Regions from separate parts of the Pseudoalteromonas sp. SW0106-04 genome, predicted to be linked through region 2. Evidence: predicted binding sites of a transcription regulator. Region 2 holds the regulator's gene; the other holds the start of a gene.

Region 1 (4,125 bases), on a different contig from region 2:
CCTCGCGACGATGCAGAATAAAGGCTTCGAGCATCTCTTTGAGGTTGAAACAACGCGGCTGATTGCCATCTAGGGCAACCATATTCATGCCAAACACTGTTTGCATTTGCGTTTGTGCGTACAGGTTATTGAGGATGACTTCGCCGACTTCGCCTCGTTTTACCTCGATAACAATGCGCATGCCGTCTTTATCAGACTCATCGCGCAGCGCACTGATCCCTTCAATCTTCTTGTCTTTAACCAGTTCGGCGATTTTTTCAATCAAGCGCGCTTTGTTAACCTGGTACGGGATTTCATGGACAACGATGGTTTCGCGACCGGTTTTTTCATCCACTTCGACATCAGCACGAGCGCGGATATAAATCTTACCACGGCCGGTTTTGTAGGCCTGCTCAATGCCCTTTTTACCATTGATAATGGCTGCAGTAGGGAAATCAGGACCAGGAATGTAGTCCATCAATTCTTCAATCGTGGTTTCCGGCTCTTTAATAAGCGCCAAACAACCATTGATCACTTCGGTGAGGTTGTGCGGCGGAATGTTAGTGGCCATACCGACGGCAATACCCGAAGAGCCGTTGACCAGTAAGTTAGGCACTTTAGTCGGCAACACATCTGGGATTTGCTCGGTGCCGTCGTAGTTCGGAACGAAGTCTACAGTCTCTTTTTCTAAATCAGCCAGTAGTTCTTGTGATAGCTTTGCCATACGTACTTCGGTGTAACGCATCGCCGCCGCTGAGTCACCATCTACCGAGCCAAAGTTACCTTGACCATCAACAAGCATGTAACGCAAGGAGAATGGCTGCGCCATACGTACGATGGTGTCGTACACTGCACTGTCGCCATGGGGGTGGTATTTACCAATTACATCACCGACTACACGAGCCGATTTTTTATAGGGTTTATTCCAGTCATTGCGGAGTTCATTCATGGCGAACAACACACGACGGTGAACAGGCTTAAGCCCATCACGCACATCGGGAAGCGCACGCCCTACGATTACACTCATGGCGTAATCGAGGTAGGAATTTTTTAACTCATCTTCAATATTAACCGGAAGGACTTCGTTGGCGAGATCAGTCATTGATTCCACTTTCCTTCTTCATTGACAGCCTCCGTCCCCAACAAAGTGAAGGAGAATCAGCGACTGTCATTTGTCGTTATTATCTGCGTTCATGCTATCACATTATTTTTGATTTTACAGGCGCTAAATCTTTGCGATTTGCGAAAATCCCCCCGTATAATGGCCTCATAAACACGAGGAAGTTTTATATGACCGAACATCAAAATGTAGACCACAGTGAAATAGCTAAATTTGAAGCCATTGCCGAACGTTGGTGGGATTTCGACGGCGAATTCAAACCACTGCACGATATCAACCCTCTGCGACTGGATTTCATCGCCCAGCACGCACAAGGACTGGCGCAGAAGCGGGCCGTGGATATAGGCTGCGGAGGCGGAATTTTAGCTGAGAGCATGGCCAAGCTTGGCGCCCAAGTCACGGGAATTGATATGGGCCAAGAGCCGCTAAATGTCGCCAAGCTGCACGCGCTGGAGTCTGGGGTAAAAGTGGATTATCAGTTAAGCACTGCCGAGGCATTTAGCGAGCACCACAGTGAACAGTTTGATGTGGTCACTTGTATGGAAATGCTTGAGCATGTGCCTGAGCCCGAGTCGGCTATTGCCGCCGCCGCCCGCCTCGCTAAACCAGGAGCAAACGTGTATTTCTCTACGCTCAATAAAACCACTAAAGCCTATTTGCTGGCAATAGTGGGCGCGGAGAAGGTGCTAAAAATGGTTCCTGAAGGCACGCACGACCATAGTAAGTTTATTCGCCCCTCGCAACTTATAACGTGGGCTGAGCAACAGGGACTCAAAGTGCGTCACAGCGCCGGCTTAAGTTATAACCCGCTGACAAAACAATTTACCCTTAATAACGACGTTAGCGTTAACTATTTATTGCACTTCGAAAAATTGCTGTGATCGAAAATGATCCGCGCATTGTATTGGCAAATTCGCGGATGACGAATACACTATATCTGGTGGCTTGTTAATTTTTGAACACCAGATATAGTGATTTAAAATGATCGTCACGAATACAATTTAAGCGTATTGATGATAAAAAAATCAGTCGCTATCGGTACAAAAATTTCGTTTAAATTGTTTTTTTTGGCGTTGATTTTCATCTAAATACAGCTTTAAAAATGCTATAAGGTTAACGATCACTAACCCCTTGTAGTTATCCACAGATTGTCAAGGTATGCGCCTCTTGCAAAAGCATCGCTACCCCACTATCTTGTGAGTCGCTGTGATGAAAACACCATATATAGTGTTTAAATCTTGGCCAATTAGGCCGTGCTTTAATCTGCTGTACTCATAAATAGGTGATAGCGAAGCACTATCCTGGCAGTAAAGTAACATCCGCTGATGTAAATACGGGCGGCAACACGTATTTCTCAGCCGTGCGCTAAGACAACTAATTATAAATACGGGCAATAACTATGAACCAACAGCTATCTGTTAGTAAACGCGACGGACGTAAGGAAGCGCTGGATTTAGATAAAATCCATCGCGTTATTACTTGGGCGGCAGAAGGTCTGAATAATGTATCTGTCTCACAAGTTGAACTTAAGTCCCATATTCAGTTCTATGACGGTATCCGCACCGAAGACATTCATGAGACAATCATTAAGTCAGCAGCAGATCTGATCTCAAAAGACACTCCTGACTATCAGTTTTTGGCAGCTCGCCTTGCTATCTTCCATCTAAGAAAGAAAGCTTATGGCCAATTTGAGCCACCGAAGCTGTATGACCACGTAGTTAAGCTCGTTGAAGATAAACGCTACGATCAACATTTACTCACTGATTACACTCAGTCTGAGTTCGAGCAAATGGATGCCTTTATTGATCATAGCCGAGACTTAAACTTCAGCTACGCCGCAGTAAAGCAGTTGGAAGGTAAATACCTAGTCCAAAACCGTGTGACTGGCGACATTTACGAGAGCGCGCAATTTTTATATGTATTAGTGGCTGCCAGCTTATTCTCTGAATACCCAAAAGAAACGCGTCTTGACTATGTTAAGCGCTTTTACGATGCCGTTTCTACATTCAAAATTTCGTTGCCAACACCGATTATGTCGGGTGTGCGCACACCGACTCGTCAATTTAGCTCATGCGTACTGATTGAGTGTGACGATAGCCTAGATTCCATTAACGCGACCTCTTCTGCAATCGTTAAATACGTATCACAGCGGGCCGGTATTGGTATTAACGCCGGACGCATTCGTGCCCTAGGCAGCCCAATCCGTAACGGTGAAGCCTACCATACAGGTTGTATCCCATTTTATAAGCACTTCCAAACGGCAGTAAAAAGCTGCTCTCAAGGTGGGGTGCGCGGCGGCGCAGCCACACTCTTCTACCCACTGTGGCACTTGGAAGTGGAAAATCTGCTGGTCTTGAAGAATAACCGAGGTGTCGATGACAACCGGGTACGCCATCTAGATTATGGTGTGCAGTTTAATAAACTGATGTATACCCGACTCATTAAAGACGGCCACATTACCTTGTTCAGTCCATCGGATGTGCCAGGCTTGTACGATGCCTTTTTCGAAGACCAAGAAAAGTTCGAACAGCTATATGTGCAGTACGAACAAGACGAGAGTATTCGCAAAAAACGTATCAAGGCCATTGAGCTGTTTTCGATGTTTTTGCAAGAGCGTGCCAGCACTGGGCGCATCTATCTGCAAAACGTGGATCACTGTAATACTCACAGCCCGTTCGATGCGAAAGTCGCGCCTATTCGCCAATCTAATTTATGTTTAGAAATCGCGCTGCCGACTAAGCCGATGAATAATGTTATGGACGAAGAAGGCGAAATTGCCTTGTGTACGCTATCGGCATTTAACCTCGGTGCTATCAATTCACTCGACGAGCTCGAAGAGCTGGCCGAACTAGGTGTCCGCGCCCTTGATAGCCTGTTGGATTACCAAGAGTACCCTGTTCCTGCTGCGTATAACGCCACCATGGGCCGTCGTACTTTGGGTATTGGCGTCATTAACTTTGCCTATTACTTAGCTAAAAATGGCAAACGTTATTCCGATGGCAGTGCCAACGCGCTAACACACAAAA
Region 2 (4,125 bases):
GATTTCGACGATAACCGAGGACGGCTCAAGGCCCGCAAGGCGTGCTAAATCGCAGCCAGCCTCAGTATGCCCTGCACGTGTCAGTACGCCGCCTGGCTGCGCCATAATGGGGAAAATATGCCCCGGCTGGACGATGTCTTCTGGCACTGCTCCTTTGGCAACAGCGGCTTGTACCGTGCGGGCACGATCTGCGGCCGAAATACCGGTGGTCACCCCTTTGGCCGCTTCAATGGACAAGGTAAAGTTGGTTGAGAATTGCGCGCCATTATTACTGACCATTAAAGGCAGTGCTAATTGTTCACAACGCGCCTGGGTAAGCGTCAAGCAAATAAGGCCTCGGCCATAGGTGGCCATGAAATTAATGGCATCGGCGCTGATGTGTTCGGCGGCGATAATGAGATCGCCTTCGTTTTCACGATCTTCATCATCCATGAGGATAACCATCTTGCCATTTTTAATGTCGTCGATGATCTCCGCTGCGGTGTTTAAACTCATATCTTGCCCATTATCGTTTATTTTATAAATCCAGCTTGCGCCAGCAAGCTCTCGGAAACTGAGGATTGAGGCTGCTCAGCCTTGGCGCCATTAATTAGGCGCTCTAAATAGCGAGCTATTTGGTCAACCTCAAGGTTAACCTGGGTGCCCACTTGAAAATCTGCAATCGTGGTTTGCTCTAAAGTGTGTGGCACAATGGTCAGCTTAAAGCGACTACCGTGAACCTCGTTGACGGTCAAACTGGCACCATCAATACACACTGAACCTTTATAAGGAATATACTTCATCAGTTCGGCGTCGGTTTGCAGCCAATACTCAATAGCGCGGGCGTTGCTACGCACATCAACCACTTCGGCAATGCCGTCTACGTGCCCAGAAACCAAATGACCCCCTAACCTTGATAATGGCTGCAGCGCCTTTTCAAGATTAACACGTTGGCCTTGCTGGTAATGCGCAAAGCGTGTGAGTGATAAGGTTTCGCGCGATACGTCGGCACTGAACCCATCACTGAATTTTTGTGTCACCGTAAGGCAAACGCCATTCGTGGCAATGCTGTCACCCAAGGCCACATCGTCCATGTTGAGACTATCGCTGCTGATGCGCACTTTTAAATCGCCATCAACAAGAGTGAGTGAACTTAAGGTTCCGGTTGCTTCTATAATGCCTGTAAACATGGCTATTCCACTGCTCTTTTATCTAGGGTAAGGCGCACATCTTCGCCAATGGGGCGCATATCGCTGAATTGCATCTGTTCAATGTCGTTCATATTGGCAAATGGACCTATGTTCACCAGCCCTTTGGCATCTTGGCCCATAAGTTTAGGGGCCAAATAAACCACATAACGATCAATAAGCTGCTGCTTCGCAAAGGCCCCCGCTAGGGTCGCGCCTCCTTCAAGCCACAGCGAGTTAATATCATCTGCAGCCAGTTGCGTGAGTAACGCGTCTAAATCTACATGGCCATCGTTATCCCCGACAACATACAACTCGGTTACATTGTTGGGCCATTGCTGCACTTTATCAAGCGCAGGTGCTGTGCGTGAGCGCACGATAATAATCTTACCGGGTGTCTGCATTAACGCTAAATCGGGTGTGAGCCGGTAGCGACTGTCGATAATCACCCGCACCGGTTGGCGCACTTGCGCCAGCGGGTAATCGGCAAGTTGCTGTTCGCTTAGGCGCACATTTAATTGCGCATTGTCGCTTATTACCGTATCGGCACCCGAGACAATGGCGCAATGTTGCGCTCGCAGACTATGCACATCAGCACGGGCGTCACTGCAGGTAATCCATTTACTTTGGCCATTGGCGAGCGCTGTTTTACCATCAATGCTAGCTGCTAGTTTGCAGGTGACAAACGGGCGCTGCGTACGCATGCGTTTTAAAAAGCCCGTATTAAGCGCTTCGGCTTGGGCACCAAGCAAACCATACTCAACGTCGATGCCAGCGGCCTCAAGCATCGCCATGCCCCGGCCACTGACTTGCGGATTAGGGTCTTGCATAGCACACACTACTTTAGCAACTTTGGCGGCTATCAAGGCGCCAGCACAAGGGCCGGTACGGCCGGTATGGCTGCACGGCTCTAAGGTCACATATGCGGTGGCTCCCTCGGCATTTTCTGCAGCGGCATTTAAGGCATGAATTTCTGCGTGCGGCGTCCCCGCCTGAATGTGAAAGCCTTCGCCAATCACCTTATCATCTTTAACCAACACGCAGCCCACATTCGGATTGGGGGTGGTGGTAAAACGCCCCTGCCAGGCTAAGGCAATAGCGCGGCGCATAAAGTGCTCATCTTGTGCACTGAAGCTCATATTAATCCCCTAGACGGGCGATTTCTTCGCCAAATTCGCGGATATCTTCAAACGAGCGGTACACCGATGCAAAGCGCACATAGGCCACTTTATCCAGTCCTTTCAGCGCTTCCATAATACACTCGCCAATAAGCAAAGAGCTGACCTCTCGCTCACCGGTCGCTCGAATTTGCGACTTGATTTGATGCACCACCTCATCAACCTGCTCGGTTTTCACCGGCCGCCTTTCTAAGGCACGATGTAAGCCGTTAAGGAGCTTATCTTCGTTGAATGGTTCGCGTGAGCCATCCCGTTTAATCACGCGTGGCATCACCAACTCGGCGCCTTCAAAAGTAGTGAAACGTTCATGGCAATCAATGCATTCGCGACGGCGTCGAACCTGATGGCCGCCGCCCACTAATCGGGAGTCGATAACCTTGGTATCTTTGGCGCTGCAAAAAGGACAATGCATAGTGACTGGGGTTCCTGTAGAAAACAAAAAGGCCGCTATTTTTGCGGCCTTTATCATACACAAATGTTTGCCTAATGGCTATTTAGTGCAGCTTAGGCATACACTGGAAACTTAGCACAGATTGCTTTCACTTGCTCTTTCACTTTTGCCTGAACATCAGTGCTTTCGATGTTATCAAGTACATCGCAGATCCAGCCAGCAAGTTCTTTCGCTTCTGCTTCTTTGAAGCCACGGCGAGTAATCGCTGGTGAACCAAGACGTAAACCAGAAGTGACAAAGGGTGAACGTGGGTCATTCGGTACTGAGTTCTTATTCACCGTGATATTGGCGTTACCGAGTGCTGCATCAGCATCTTTACCGGTAATGTCTTTATCGATTAAATCAAGCAGGAATAGGTGGTTGTCCGTTTTTCCTGATACCACTTTATAACCGCGCTCTTGTAACACTGATACCATTGCTTGTGCGTTAGCCACAACCTGTTGCTGGTATGCTTTAAACTCTGGCTGTAGCGCTTCTTTGAAAGCCACCGCTTTGGCTGCAATAACGTGACACAGTGGGCCACCTTGACCGCCTGGGAAAACCGCGCTGTTAAGCTTCTTATAAATATCTTCATCACCACAATTAGAGATGATTAAACCGCCGCGTGGGCCCGCTAGCGTTTTGTGCGTGGTGGTGGTGATCACATGTGCGTAAGGCACTGGGCTTGGGTACACACCGGCAGCGATAAGGCCAGCTACGTGTGCCATATCTACAAATAAGTAAGCACCGACTTTATCGGCAATCTCGCGGAAACGCTGCCAATCAACGATACCAGAATAAGCTGAGAAACCACCAATGATCATCTTTGGCTTGTGCTCAAGGGCAAGGGCTTCAACTTGATCGTAATCGATCTCGCCGGTTTGCTCATTCAAACCATATTGAATGGCATTGTAGGTTTTGCCTGAGAAGTTTACATGTGCACCATGAGTTAAGTGACCGCCATGAGCTAAGCTCATGCCTAGTACAGTGTCGTGTGGCTGAAGTAGCGCTTGAAACACTGCGGCGTTAGCTTGCGAGCCGGCATGCGGTTGCACGTTTGCATACTCAGTGCCAAACAGCTCGTTAGCACGGTCAATCGCCAGTTGCTCAACAACGTCGACGTGCTCACAACCACCGTAGTAGCGTTTGCCCGGATAGCCTTCGGCATATTTATTGGTAAGCTGTGAGCCCTGCGCTTCAAGTACGCGTGGACTACAGTAGTTTTCCGAGGCAATAAGCTCAATATGCTCTTCTTGACGAGAAACCTCATCGCCCATCGCTTTGGCAAGTTCTGGATCAAAGTCTGCAATGTTCATGCTACGTTCTAACATGCTGTCTCCTAGGTGCAACG

What was found. Region 2 encodes NrdR, which represses ribonucleotide reductase genes. Its sites were predicted from a motif close to AAACACNANATNTNGTGTTT; they were not measured.
Region 1: nrdA (class 1a ribonucleoside-diphosphate reductase subunit alpha) is a predicted target of NrdR. The motif match lies at 2,313-2,332, and genes of this name have one in related genera.

The regions. Positions count from the first base shown of each region.
Region 1 covers NZ_BCAI01000013.1:63,081-67,205, forward strand. The annotation lists gene gyrA (DNA gyrase subunit A) at 1-1,081, opposite strand, end outside; gene ubiG (bifunctional 2-polyprenyl-6-hydroxyphenol methylase/3-demethylubiquinol 3-O-methyltransferase UbiG) at 1,270-1,980, shown strand; gene nrdA (class 1a ribonucleoside-diphosphate reductase subunit alpha) at 2,499-4,125, shown strand, end outside.
Region 2 covers NZ_BCAI01000006.1:16,429-20,553, forward strand. The annotation lists gene ribBA (bifunctional 3,4-dihydroxy-2-butanone-4-phosphate synthase/GTP cyclohydrolase II) at 1-495, opposite strand, end outside; gene W04_RS08480 (riboflavin synthase) at 513-1,169, opposite strand; gene ribD (bifunctional diaminohydroxyphosphoribosylaminopyrimidine deaminase/5-amino-6-(5-phosphoribosylamino)uracil reductase RibD) at 1,172-2,305, opposite strand; gene nrdR (transcriptional regulator NrdR) at 2,307-2,756, opposite strand; gene glyA (serine hydroxymethyltransferase) at 2,849-4,105, opposite strand.